3 regions of the Paenarthrobacter sp. NPDC090517 genome follow, and region 2 is predicted to be linked to each of the others. Evidence: predicted binding sites of a transcription regulator. Region 2 holds the regulator's gene; each other region holds the start of a gene.

Region 1 (4,612 bases), 660 kb from region 2:
CTTGGCAGTGGTGACCGCGAGCTTGCGCCATGCTGCCAGGATCGGTGAGGCCATCAGGCTCCAATTGCCTAACCACCCGCTCTTGTCCAGCTTCTTCGGAGCGGGCCCCGAGTCTTTCCGGGTGGTGGACCTTGAGCGCGCCCAAGGGCTGGTGCGAGACCACGTGATCTTCTCGCTGGGCTATGGCCGCACTCCACACGGCCGTGCGCTCCACTCCTTCGGCCCTTTGTCCACCGAGGGCGGGCGAAACCGCTTCGCCCTGGCGATGACGCGGGCTCGACGCTCCATGCATGTCCTGACGTGCTTCCGGCCCGAGGATCTCGACCTTGATCGCCTGGCTCATGGCGCGGTGGACTTCTATGAACTGCTGGACCGGGAACTTTCCGGTAACAGTAACCTCGGAACACCTGCCTCCCGCGCTGTAGCCAGTGAGCAGGCGCTGGGTGAGGATCCGTTGGTGGCCGATCTTGGCGAACGCCTGCGTGCACGTGGAGCCCGGGTCTGGCATCTTTACGATGGCGTGCTGGATATCGCTGCGGCAGCGGACCCCGTTCACACCATAGGCCGGGAGGGTGCGGAAATCCCTACCCCCGTCGCCATCGAATCCGATGGCACCGAACGGTACCGGCGGATGAGTGTCCGTGAACGGAGCCGGTTACGGCCACAATTGCTGGAGCGTATGGGGTGGCGCTACATGTCGCTTTGGACCATCGAAGTCTTCACGGATCCTTCGTCCTGCGCGGATCGGATTGGTTCGTACCTGGGGCTTGAGAACCACATCGCCCAGTCGGCATCGGCCCACCATGGCTTCCTGCATTCGGATGGTGAACAATTGAACCCGGGCAATGAACAGCCAACGGTGGATCCAGGTTCTGCCGGCCATGCCAAGGGCGAATCTCAGACCGCGGCTGCTGAGGAACATGGCGTCGTCGAGACCAAAGACTATGCGGAGAACGGGAAAGAAGCACCACTGATGGATCAGGAAACAGGCGCAGAAGACCGCGCCACGCAGGACTCCGGCGAGCCAGTCAAGAATGCCACTGAAGCGGCTGCGGATATCAAGGCCACTGCAGCTAAGACAGCCTCCGACGGAATTCTTCCTACCAAAGCTGCAGAGGATGATCCCCGGCGGTGGGGCGATGAATCAGGCTACGACCATGAGCAGTGGCTGAAGGAACAGAAGCCCCCGCACTGGGGCTGAGTCCGCCCGGCAGCTGCCTTGGCCACTAGGGGCTGACCAACACGAAGAAAAGCTTGCCTTGCGTTGATGCGCCGGCAAGCTTTTCTGCTTGTTGGGGATCGGCTGCCACCACCACCAAGCCATCGGTTTCGCCCGTCCCTAACCATTCCCCTGGCTTGCCGCCTTGGGCCGATGTCCAGAGAACGGGCACCGGGCCTGCAAGAACCTGGCTTGGCCGTGACTCGTCATGGGAGCTAGCGGCCGTAAGCACTACTGTCACCAGCTGGCCGGGGGAGAGAAGCTGGATGGATGAGGGATCAGCCATCCGGAGGGGGACCGCTGCCGAGCCCACGGGTGCGCCCGTCAGGAGTCCAGGACCCAGCAGGCTGGCCTCTGAGGGTATCTGCCCTCTGCGGAGGGGCGAGGCAAGCTGGCGGCCAACAAGGGTGCCGACATTATCCACGGATCCGGTAATTGCGAGATCGGATGGCACTCCAACGCTGGTGAAATCAGATTCTGTGAGGCTGCTGCCTGTCGGCAGGTCGCGGGCTGCTACGACGACGCGCACGTGCTGCTCTGACGCAGGTGTAAGTTGCTGGACTGCGATGCCGGCAGCCACGCACAGCAGAAGGGCAACTGCCAGGCGGCGATTGCGTGAAATCCAGGATCCAAAGCCCACCCGCCGCCATCGGTGACCAACATGATCCCTGGGATGATGTCGGCTGAACGGTGATGTGTTTCCGGCTCGGGAATTGAGTGGTGGGGCCGGAAAGCGGTTCAGCGGCGGCCGTTCACCGGTGGCTGCTGAACGCTCGGCGCGGGCGAGGAGGGCTCTGCGGGATGTGGATGGCATCCTGCCACGTTAGCCAGCGTCCCCGGGCCACAGACAGTGGTCCGGTGCCCTATGTGGAAAACCTCTAGCTGGCTGCAGCTGCGGTTGCTGGTGCTGCTGCAGGAGCAGCCGGGGCGGCTTGTGAAGCTGGTGCGGCCGAAACCGTGCTGCCCTTGGCATCGCGGGAATCAGTCCGGTAGAACCCGGAGCCCTTGAAGACGACGCCGACGCTGTTGAACTTCTTGCGAAGCGCGCCCTTGCACTCGGGGCACTCCGTCAAGGAGTTGTCAGAAAAGGACTGGACGATGTCAAAGGCATGGTCACAGTCTTTGCAGGCGTATGCGTATGTGGGCACTGAGTTCCTCCTTTAGGACAAAGTTCAGGTCCTGTGCAACACCGGCGGAGAATTTCCGCCTTAGCAGTCGCAGGGCCTGAGTGCTAATTCTATCATCGGTCCCTGTGGGCTGTACCAGCCGATGTGCCGGACCTCACTTGCCGGGCCAGGAGCCGTCAGCCGGGCAGCAGCCACTAGGGCATCGCTCAGTCATGGAGTTGGACGACACCCGAGGGGGTCAGGACCTGACGCACCGGGCGATCAAACGCCTCGGCGGGAATGGCGCCTGAAGGCAACAAATCGTCGTCGTACACCACTGCGATGGTCGGCGGCCGCAGACCGGCCGCATCGAGGCCTTGGAGAAGTCGGTCATAGTAGCCGCCGCCTTGGCCAATGCGGTTTCCGCCCCGGTCCACTGCGGTGGCGGGCATGAAGATCCCTGCAGCTTTGGCGATCACCGAGCTTTCCAGGCGTTCACCCTCCGGTTCGTCTATGGGCGCAAAGGCGGACCTGACAAAGGCCGTGGAAGGTGTCCAGTACACCCAGCTCAGCAGTCGGCCAGGCTCGCACACAGGCAACAGCACTTGATGCCCGGCCTCGTGCAGTGACTTGATGAGGGGGATTGTGGGCGGTTCGAAGGCCACGCCGAGGTACACAGCGAAAGTAGCGGCGCCGTTGGGGGAGACCTGCGCTGCCCAGGCTGTCCCGTACAGGGCAAGCGACTCGCCTGCTGCTGCTATGTGCTCCGGAGTGAGAGTTCGCCTGTGTAGACGCCGACTGCTGCGGATGTCTTCCTTGGATGCCATATGTGTCCGATCTGAGGTTCTCCCTGCGCGCTAACGAGCAGAGGCTGTCCGCTCCCAGGACGAAAACTGCGTCCCGGCGCGGCGAGGGGTTTAGCCGATATTGTGTTCCTTCCGTTACATTAGTCCGGTGACTCTAGAAAACAACGCTGTCCGTAAGGCCGTCATCCCCGCAGCGGGCCTCGGCACCCGGTTCCTTCCCGCCACTAAGGCCATGCCGAAGGAAATGCTGCCCGTAGTAGACAAGCCGGCCATCCAGTATGTTGTCGAAGAAGCGGTCAAGGTGGGCCTGCACGACGTCCTGATGATCACGGGGCGCAGCAAGCGTGCACTGGAAGACCATTTTGACCGTGTGCCCGCTCTGGAAGCGACCCTGGCTGAAAAGGGCGATACAGCCAAGCTTGAGGCCATTCAATCCGCCACCAACCTCGGCGACATTCACTACGTCCGTCAGGGTGACCCGAACGGTCTGGGCCACGCAGTTCTCCGTGCAAAGCAGCACGTTGGCTACGAGCCCTTTGCCGTCTTGCTGGGCGATGACCTGATCGATGCCCGCGAAGACCTGCTGAGCGAAATGATCGCGGTTCAGCAGAAGACCGGCGGTTCCGTGGTTGCCCTCATCGAGGTGGAGCCTTCCAAGATCAGCTCCTACGGTTGCGCCGACGTTGAGGACAACGGCGAGGATGGCTACGTGCGCATCAAGCAGCTCGTCGAGAAGCCTTCTCCGGAAGAGGCCCCGTCCAACCTTGCCGTGATCGGGCGCTACGTGCTCCACCCGGCTGTGTTCGATGTCCTGGAGAAGACTGCACCCGGACGCGGCGGTGAGATTCAGCTGACAGACGCCCTGGAAGTTCTTGCTGCTGGTGAGGGCGAAGGCTACGGCGTCTATGGCGTTGTCTTCCGCGGCCGTCGCTACGATACCGGTGACAAGCTCAGCTATCTCAAGGCGTGCATCGAGCTTGCTTGCGAACGTGAAGACCTGGGTCCTGAGCTTCGCGAGTGGCTGCCCAACTTCACAGCCGCACTTCCCAAATAAACAAACTCATGATGTACGGCTCTGCGATCTGGCCGGTGACGCTGGAAAGCGGAGACCTGTTGCTTCGGCCAATCCGTTACCGCGATAAGCGGGAATGGTCCGAAGTGCGTTCGCGGAACAGCGAGTGGCTCGCGCCATGGGAGGCGTCCAATCCGGCCCCGGGTGGGCGCCTCCCCAGCTACCGCCAAATGGTGGGTTCCTTGAATGAACAAGCCCGGCAGTCCACCGCTCTGCCCTTCCTCATTGTTGAGCGAACCGATGGCTTTGGTGAACCAAAAATCATCGGGCAATTGACGGTTTCATCCATCGTTTGGGGATCGGCCATGATGGCTACCCTCGGATATTGGGTTGATAAGGACCGTGCCGGCCACGGCATTGCTCCAACAGCGGTTGCGATGGCTACGGACCACTGCTTCAGGGTGCTGGG
Region 2 (4,612 bases):
ACGTCAAGCACCCCACTGCCTATGCAGGACGGTTGGCTGCAGGAAGCTCGCCGGCGGCCGGCAGGGAAACCCTCGACGCCGAAACCCGCGAAGTTGAGCGCATCATGCTCGAAGCGCGTCTCGGAACAGGGTTGTCGGTGGATGCCTTGGACGCGATTGGACGGCACGCAATGGCCGGGTTGATTGCTGACGAACTGGTGGACCCCGTTCAGGCATTCAAAGGTCGGCTTGTCCTAACGCTGAAGGGGCGGCTGCTGGCTGACGCCGTAGTCCGCAGGATTCTTCCCGACTAACTGCAGTGCCCGCCGGAAAGGGCAGGCGAGGGCTACTTAATCCAGCGCAGGTTGACCTTGTACCGGTGGGGTTGCCCGTGGTTTACGCGGATTCCCGCGGAGACGGAGAAGCATGTCAGGGCCACCCAGATGGCTGTGGCGATGACGGCGAAGATGTTGCCCACGACGGGTAGCAGCACCAGGATGTTGGCCAGCACTGCGGCGATAGTAGGAGGCAGCGTGAAGTTCAGTGCTTCCTTGGATTCCTGGGCGGTGAACGGTCCGCGGTCCCGAAAAATCAAGTAGATCAGAAGGGATGGCAGGCATCCCAGGATGCCGCCAAAGTGGGCCAATGTAGCCCACTGCCTGTCTTCGCTGGCCGTTAACGGGAGTGCGTTGGCAGGCGCGCCATGGTACTGGGGCCGGCCTGCGGCGCTACCCGGTTCTTCAGGAGCGTTATCTGCCACGGTGTCTTCCCTTTGCTTTAAAGATGCTGCGGTATTGCTGTCCCAGAATACCGGCCCCAACGTACTTCGCGGGACCAACGCCCCGTTGACACGGTAGTTGCTGTTCCGTCATGGGCCTGGCCTCAAGGAACTGTCAGGAAATCGATGACTTCTTCAACACGGCCCAGCAGTGATGCTTCAAGGTCGGCATAAGATCGAACTGCCCCGAGTAGCCGCTGCCAGCCCAAGCCTATGTCCTCCGCGGTCTCGTGGGGCCAGCCGAAGGCCGTGAGGATTCCTGTCTTCCAATCGATCCCCCGGGGTACGGCGGGCCACGCCTCGATGCCCAGGACCTTTGGCCGGATGGCCTGCCAGACGTCCACATAGGGGTGGCCGACAATCAAAACGTTTCCTGCTGCTCCGGGCACCGTCATTGCCTCGGCTGCGATGCGCGATTCTTTGGACCCGGTGACAAGGTGGTCCACCAGGATGCCAAGGCGGCGACCCGGCCCCGGGTTGAAGGCAGCGATGGCCGACTTCAGGTCGTCAACGCCATGCAATGGCTCCACGACGATGCCCTCCACGCGGAGATCGTCACCCCAGACCTTCTCGACGAGCTCGGCGTCGTGCTTTCCTTCCACCCAGATGCGGCTGGCTTTGGCCACCTGGGCACGTTGGCCTTGTACCCTCACGGATCCGGACGCTGTTCGGGTGGAAGGAGCGGCAGAGGCGGCAGGGCGCGCGGCAGGAGGCATCAGCCGGATGGCTTGCCCTTCCAGAAGGAAACCGAATCCCAACTGAAAAGATTTGGTCTTTCCACGCCTGTCTTCAAGGGAGACAACGTGCATTCCGCCTGATTTCTCAACACGGGTGACTTCGCCCACCCATCCCGACTGCACGTCTTCGAGGACCATTCCCCGCTGTACGGCCACTTCCGGCAACTGCTTTTTGCCGGGAGCGGACAGATCCTGCGGGCCCCAATTGTCGAAAGCCAAGGGATTCCTACCTTTTGTGCTGGTTTATGGCGCGGGCGGAAGCCGGCCACGGGAGGTTTCAATGCTAGCAACGGGGTGGCTCATACTAGACTTGTTAGCACTTGGGCATGTTGAGTGCTAAGTGTGGTGGTCGGATGAGGATCCCGCGTAGACCGGTCGTAGGGGCCATGGCAGTCGTCAGGAGGTGGAGCAATGAGTGAGCCGCGCAAGCTTGAGGTGCTGCGTGCCATCGTTGAGGATTACGTGCATTCCAGGGAACCTGTTGGATCGAAGGCCCTCGTGGAGCGACACCATCTCGGCGTTTCCAGTGCCACCATCAGGAACGACATGGCTGTTCTGGAAGAGGAAGGCCTGATTGCAGCACCCCACACCAGCGCGGGCCGCATCCCAACGGACAAGGGCTACCGCTTATTCGTTGACCGCATTTCCCAGGTCAAACCGCTTTCCGCGGCCGAACGCAGGGCGATCCACTCTCTGCTTGAGGGACCGGATGATGTTGATGACATCCTGGAACGCACTGTAAGGCTCCTGTCGCAGCTGACCAACCAAGTTGCCGTCGTGCAGTATCCGCATTCCAATCGTGCTTTGGTCCGCCACGTGGAATTCGTCTTGTTGGCCCCAAAGCAGGTGCTTGTGGTCCTCATTGCGGATACGGGCAGCGTTGGGCAGAAGGTCATCGACGCCGGCTCCGACGTGAGCAACGAGGCGCTGATGCTCCTGAGGTCCCGTTTCCTGGGCAGCATTGCCGCCACCCAGATGGCCCTTTTGCCGCAAGTGCTTCCATCGGTAGTCGCCCTGTGTCCGCCGGAGCTCCGCAGCTTGGCGCAGACGTTGGCTCAGGGGCTGCAATCACTCAGTGACACCAGCCGCGAGGAGCGCATCCTGATGGCAGGAACGGCCAATCTTGCCCGCTCCAATGTCGACTTCCCGCTGAGCATCGGTCCTGTGCTGGAGGCACTCGAGGAACAAGTTGTCATGCTTCGGTTGTTGTCCGACATGGGGGATGATCCCCGCGGCGTCACCGTCAGCATTGGACGCGAAAATCCCTACGATGGTCTGGCTGAGGCGTCTGTCGTGGCTACCGGCTATGGCTCCGGGGCCAAGGTGGGGATTCTCGGTCCGACACGCATGGACTACCCCACCACCATGGCAGCTGTACGCGCTGTGGCCCGTTACCTTTCCCGCATTCTCGGCGGCTGAAAACCGGTCCGAGGAAAAATCCGCAGTACAACAAGGAAGAGATACCGACTTTGAGCAGCCACTATGACGTTTTGGGAGTCTCGCCGGAAGCCACCGGGGAAGAGATCAAAAAGGCGTACCGCAAGTTGGCGCGGAAACTGCACCCCGACGTAAACCCCGGTGAAGATGTCGCGGAACAGTTCAAGGCCGTGACCCACGCTTACGAAGTGTTGTCCGACCCCCAGAAGCGCCGGGTCTACGATGCCACTGGCAATGAGAACGGCACCGACAACGGTTTCGGTGGCGGCTACTCCGGCCAGGGTTTCGCGTTCCAGGACATCTTCGACACCTTCTTTGGTGGCGGTGGCGGCCACGGTGGACCGGCCTCCCGGGTCCGCCGCGGCCAGGATGCGCTCATCAGCGTCCGAATCGACCTGAAGGACGCCGTGTTCGGCGTTAACAAGAAGCTTGAAGTGGACACCGCCGTGGTTTGCCCCACCTGTGATGGCAGTTGCTGCCGCCCGGGCACCCACCCGGAACGTTGCGACATTTGCGGTGGCAGCGGCCAGGTGCAGCGGGCTGTACGATCCATTCTCGGACAGGTAATGACCACCGCGCCTTGTGGTTCCTGCGAAGGCTTCGGAACAGTCATCAAGGACCCCTGCAACGAGTGCAATGGGCAGGGCCGGATCCGCAGCCGCCGTTCCCTCACCATCAAGGTCCCGGCGGGTGTCGCAACCGGTACGCGCATCCAGTTGTCCGGGCAGGGCGAAGCAGGTCCCGCGGGTGGTCCCGCCGGTGACCTCTATGTAGAAATCCGGGTCAACAACGATTCCATGTTCATGCGTGAGGGCGACGACCTTCATGCCACCCTGAGCGTTCCCATGACGGCGGCGGCACTTGGCACGGAGCTGCAACTGGACACCTTTGATGGCGCGCAGGATATCGACGTCAAGGCCGGCACTCAGTCGGGAGAAGTCATTACCCTCCGCGGCCTGGGCGTCACGCACCTCCGTGGTTACGGACGAGGCGACCTCAAGGTGCACCTGCACGTGGAGACGCCAAGCAAGCTCGACCCCGCCCAGGAAGAACTCTTGCAGCAACTCGCCAAGCTGCGCGGTGAGCAGTTCACCGAAGGAAAGCTTGTGGCAAGCGGCGGCATGTTCGCGAAGCTGCGGGACAAGCTCGGTAACCTGTAGCGGTGAGCAACCCCGTTTTCTTCACAGCGCCGGGCAGCCTCGGCCAGGTGACCCCCGGTTCCACTTTCGTGCTCGAGGGTCCTGAGGCCCGGCATGCTGTAACGGTCAAACGCCTGGCCGCGGGCGAACCCGTGGATATAGCGGATGGATCGGGCGTGCGGCTGATTGGCACCGTAATCGACGCCGAATCCGGCAGCTTGACCGTCAAGGCATCCGAGGTGGTCCATGAGGAGCAGCCCGACATCCGGTTGGTGCTGGTTCAGGCGCTGGCTAAAGGCGACCGCGATGAACTTGCCATCGAAACGGCCACGGAGCTAGGCATTGACGCTGTCATTCCATGGCAGTCTGAGCGCGCAATCGTGCGTTGGAAGGGCGAAAGGGCCGCCAAAGCCCACGCGAAGTGGCAGTCGGTGGTCACTGCGGCAGCCAAGCAGGCACGGCGGGCCTGGATTCCCGAGGTCCGTTCCATCGTGGACACCTCCGGTTTGGCGAGGGCTGTCGCGGCTGCTGACCTGGCTATC
Region 3 (4,612 bases), 690 kb from region 2:
ACCATGTCCGGCCTGTCCCCGCACCATTTCTCCAGCGCCGCTGTCCACTCCTGGGCCCGCCGGACGTCCAGCACCAAACGACAGTTTCCGATCACCGCGCAGTAGATGATCCCGGACGGGATTGGCGAAACTTCGCCCGCGCTGACCGAAACCATCACTTCATCAAGAAGTTGAAGGCCTTCATCGGGAAATCCGAGGGTGAGCCTTGCCGTTCCGACGCCGAGCAGGCCCAGCGCCATCAGGTCCTTGTCCTGGAAGTGCCGGCCGATCTCCAACGCCCGGCTGAAAATCGCAAAGCCCGCCTCCGGTGATCCCCCGTACAGGGCACCAAGTGCCTCCGGAACCATCAGGTAGCCCTCCGCTGCCGTTGGACTATCCAGCCCTTCCACCAAATGCTTGGCCCGGGACATCCAACCGCTGCTGCGGGCGGGCTCACCAAGATCCATCAAGTACAGCACCAGCCATGCTGCACAGCGCGCAGCGCTATCGGTATCGCCCAGCGTGATGAATTCGTCGTGGGCCCGGGTCAAGTAGGCCACGCCCTCGGTATCCTTGCCCAGCAGCATCGCCACGGAGGCCACCAACTCGATGTCCTGCGGAGGCAAGCCCCCTTCTGTGTCTGCGCGTGCCAGGCAGTCCAAAGCATCGCTCCAGCGGTGCTCGGAGAACGCCGAGCGTCCCAGGTCCAAGGCTGTGGCAGGCATCGTCATGGCTCACCCGACGGCGTCGATGCGCCCCGATGACGCACGCAAGCCGCCGTATTAGCGTCAGGTTACCGCCGCCGTCGAACGCCCACAATAGCTCCCGACACAGGCCACGACACCACCCGGAAACACAAAAGCCCCGGTCTATATGACCGGGGCTTTTGTGTAACAGGCCGTTAGTGCTGGTGGCCTGCGTGTGCGTCTTCTTCCTCAGCCGGCTTCTCGGCGACCAGGGTCTCGGTGGTGAGAACCAGGGCGGCGATGGAGGCGGCGTTGCGGAGAGCGGAGCGGGTGACCTTGACGGGGTCGATCACGCCGGCGGCGATCAGGTCCTCGTACTCGCCGGACTTGGCGTTGAAGCCGTGGTTGGCTTCCAGCTCGGAAACTTTGGCAACAACCACGAAGCCATCGAAGCCGGCGTTCTGGGCGATCCAGCGCAAGGGCTGAACCAGGGCGCGGCGGACGATGCCAACAGCAGCTGCTGCGTCACCTTCCAGCGCCTTGACGGCCGGGGACTCGTCCAGTGCCTTCAGGGCGTGGATGAGGGCGGAGCCGCCACCGGAAACGATGCCTTCTTCGAGGGCAGCACGCGTGGAGGAAACGGCGTCCTCAATGCGGTGCTTCTTTTCCTTCAGCTCAACCTCGGTGGCTGCGCCAACCTTGATCACGCCGATGCCGCCGGCCAGCTTGGCCAGGCGTTCCTGCAGCTTTTCCTTGTCCCAGTCGGAGTCCGTCCGGGTGAGCTCGGCACGCAGCTGCGCCACGCGGTCGGCTACGTCCTGGGCCGTGCCTGCACCGTCAACGATGGTGGTGTTGTCCTTGGTCACCGTAATGCGGCGGGCGGTACCCAGTACCTCAAGGCCAACGCTGTCCAGGGTCAGGCCGAGGTCCGGGGAAACAACCTGGGCGCCTGTAAGCGTCGCGATGTCCTGGAGCATGGCCTTGCGGCGGTCGCCGAAGCCCGGAGCCTTGACGGCAACAACGTTGAGCGTGCCGCGGATACGGTTGACGATCAGCGTGGAGAGGGCTTCGCCTTCGATGTCTTCAGCAATGATGAAGAGCGGCTTGTTGGCCTGCAGGGCCTTCTCCAGCAACGGCAGGAAGTCCTGCAGAGAGGAGATCTTGCCCTGGTTGATCAGGATGAGGGCGTCTTCGAGGACTGCTTCCTGGCGCTCTGCGTCGGTGACGAAGTACGGGGAAAGGTAGCCCTTGTCGAACTGCATGCCTTCGGTGAGGACCAGTTCGGTCTGGGTGGTGGAGGATTCTTCAATGGTGATGACACCATCCTTGCCAACCTTGCCGAACGCTTCAGCCAGCAGTTCGCCAACCTCGTCGCTCTGCGCGGAGATGGCTGCGACGCTGGCAACCTGGGTGCCCTCAACTTCGCGGGCGTTCTCCAGGAGGCGGGCTGCGATGGCTTCGACGGAAACCTCGATGCCGCGCTTGATCTCGCCAGGAGCGGCGCCGGCAGCAACGTTGCGGAGGCCCTCCTTGACCAGGGCCTGTGCCAGCACGGTGGCCGTGGTGGTGCCGTCGCCGGCTACATCGTTGGTCTTGGTGGCTACTTCCTTGGCCAGCTGTGCGCCAAGGTTCTCGTAGGGGTCGTCAAGCTCAACTTCGCGGGCGATGGTCACGCCGTCGTTGGTGATCGTGGGAGCGCCCCACTTCTTGTCCAGCACGACGTTGCGGCCGCGCGGGCCAAGCGTCACCTTGACAGTGTTGGCGAGCTTGTCGATACCGGCCTCAAGAGACCGGCGGGCAGCATCGTTAAAAGCTAGCTGCTTTGCCATGGTTGTGTCCTTTCAAGACAGAAAACCCGCACCGCTGACGGTTGGAATGATTCCAACGCGGCGGCGGTGCGGGGCTCCGGGAAGTTACTTTACGACGATCGCAAGGACGTCGCGGGCGGACAGAACGAGGTACTCGTTGCCGCCGGTCTTGACTTCGGTTCCACCGTACTTGGAGTAGATGACGACGTCGCCAACAGCTACGTCAACCGGTACGCGGTTGCCGTTGTCATCGAAGCGGCCGGGGCCGATTGCAACAACTTCGCCTTCCTGCGGCTTCTCCTGTGCGGAGTCCGGAATTACCAGGCCGGAAGCCGTGGTCTGCTCTGCTTCGAGCGGGCGAACAACAATACGATCCTCAAGAGGCTTAATCGAGACCGACACTCGGACTCTCCTTTTCATGAGCTGATTCATGGACTAAGAACTAGGGTGCCGGAGCGTACAACCGTCGTCGCGGTGCCGGAAGACGCTTGGCGTGATTAGCACCCTCCGGGGGAGAGTGCTAACAAGACTCTATGTAAGCGTTAGCACTCGGTCAAGGCGAGTGCCAGCATTTCGTCATGAGTGAACCTTCCGTCACCGGCCGGTGAGGTCGTCCAGATCGTAGTTTTCGCCGTCGTCGTCCTCGTCCAGCGGAGCGTTGCCGCGGTTCAAATACAGCACCACGGCAGCGGCCATGGCTACGACGCCGGAGATAACCAGCGTGACGATTCCACCCGTCCTGGCGCCGCTGTAGAGTTCACGGATGCCCCGCGCTTCTTCAGTGGGATCGTTGACGCTCTTTCCGGCGACGGAGTAGGTGGCGGCATTGAAGGAATCCAGCGCGAAGATGATGATCAGCAGGCCGATGCAGACCACCGCGATCACTGCCCCCGCAATCAGGGCAGGGCGGGCGAACTTTGTCATGGTGGAGTGATGCGTGGCTGCGTTGTCTTCCATGAAAACAACCCTATCCGGCTGATCCGCCGGTAACGTTGTCAAGCACCGCGCCGCTAGGCTTGATCCCATGCCTCACGCACCGCAGGAACAGATCGCGCCCTTGCTGACAACTGAAGGATGGGAACTTCTTGCCTCTTTGGGGCCCTACCGGGAGGCCGACTCATTCAGCGTCAATGCCGACCTCCGTAAGGCCGGCCACTCCCCTGAACTCGTGGCTGCTGTCCTCACGCAATCCCGGCTGCGGACACGTGCTGAGGCGAAGTTCGGTGAGTTCGCCAGGCAGATGCTCTTCACCCAGGCCGGCTTGGAACAGGCCACGCGCTTGAACGTCGCTGCACGGCACGCCGAGCGTTTCGCGAAGGCCGGCATCTCGCACATTGCAGACCTCGGCTGCGGCCTCGGCGCCGATTCCATGGCAATGGCTTCCATGGACATTTCGGTCACAGCCGTTGAGATGGATGAAACCACTGCCGCCTGCGCCACCATCAATCTCATGCCCTTCCCCCATGCCACCGTTGTTCACGCGGATGCAACCTCCGTGGAGCTGGACGGTATGGACGGCGTGTGGCTGGATCCTGCACGTCGAACAACGTCCACCTCCGGCACCAAGCGGATCTGGGACCCTGAAGCTTTCTCTCCCCCACTGTCGTTCGTGGAGCGCCTGGCAGCCACGGGGCGCGCTATCGGCGTCAAGATGGGACCCGGCATACCCCACGATTCCGTGCCCTCAGGCTGCGAAGCCCAGTGGGTCTCCGTGGGCGGCGATGTTACCGAAGTGACCTTGTGGTTCAACGCAGTGGCCCGTCCCGGCGTGCGTCGCGCCGCGCTTGTTATCGGCAGCCAAGGGGCCGCTGAAATTACCAGCGGCGCGGATTTCGACGGCGGCCCGGTAGCCGCCGTCGGGCCTGTTGAGGGCTTCCTCTACGAACCCGATGGTGCCGTGATTCGAGCAGGACTGGTGGCCGACGTCGCCGAACGGCTGGGTGGGCATCTGGTGGACGAGCACATCGCCTACATCTGCGCCCCCGAGCTGCACGACACCCCGTTCGCCCGCGCGTACAAAGTGCTTGAGGTGATGCCCTACAACGTCAAGGCGCTCAAGGCATGGGTGAAGAACAACGGCGTCACGGTGCTGGATATCAAGAAGCGCGGCACGGCAGTGACCCCGGAGGAACTGCGGAA

What was found. The regulator HrcA, encoded in region 2, represses chaperone genes, less so after heat shock. The targets are predictions, from matches to a motif close to TTNGCACTCGNNNNNNNCGAGTGCNAA.
Region 1: ACIQTW_RS04480 (FmdB family zinc ribbon protein) is a predicted target of HrcA. The motif match lies at 2,428-2,454, and genes of this name have one in related genera.
Region 3: groES (co-chaperone GroES) is a predicted target of HrcA. The motif match lies at 3,016-3,042, and genes of this name have one in related genera.

What each region holds. Positions count from the first base shown of each region.
Region 1 is NZ_JBIVXN010000001.1:963,130-967,741, reverse strand. Features, by position in the region: gene ACIQTW_RS04490 (AAA family ATPase) at 1-1,201, shown strand, start outside; gene ACIQTW_RS04485 (Flp pilus assembly protein CpaB) at 1,227-2,033, opposite strand; gene ACIQTW_RS04480 (FmdB family zinc ribbon protein) at 2,098-2,367, opposite strand; gene ACIQTW_RS04475 (5-formyltetrahydrofolate cyclo-ligase) at 2,553-3,152, opposite strand; gene galU (UTP--glucose-1-phosphate uridylyltransferase GalU) at 3,280-4,185, shown strand; gene ACIQTW_RS04465 (GNAT family N-acetyltransferase) at 4,197-4,612, shown strand, end outside.
Region 2 is NZ_JBIVXN010000001.1:300,120-304,731, reverse strand. Features, by position in the region: gene hemW (radical SAM family heme chaperone HemW) at 1-293, shown strand, start outside; gene ACIQTW_RS01380 (DUF4870 domain-containing protein) at 326-739, opposite strand; gene ACIQTW_RS01375 (DUF3097 domain-containing protein) at 862-1,713, opposite strand; gene hrcA (heat-inducible transcriptional repressor HrcA) at 1,906-2,913, shown strand; gene dnaJ (molecular chaperone DnaJ) at 2,964-4,091, shown strand; gene ACIQTW_RS01360 (16S rRNA (uracil(1498)-N(3))-methyltransferase) at 4,094-4,612, shown strand, end outside.
Region 3 is NZ_JBIVXN010000001.1:988,270-992,881, forward strand. Features, by position in the region: gene ACIQTW_RS04555 (LuxR C-terminal-related transcriptional regulator) at 1-710, opposite strand, end outside; gene groL (chaperonin GroEL) at 881-2,494, opposite strand; gene groES (co-chaperone GroES) at 2,579-2,875, opposite strand; gene ACIQTW_RS04570 (hypothetical protein) at 3,068-3,430, opposite strand; gene ACIQTW_RS04575 (SAM-dependent methyltransferase) at 3,498-4,612, shown strand, end outside.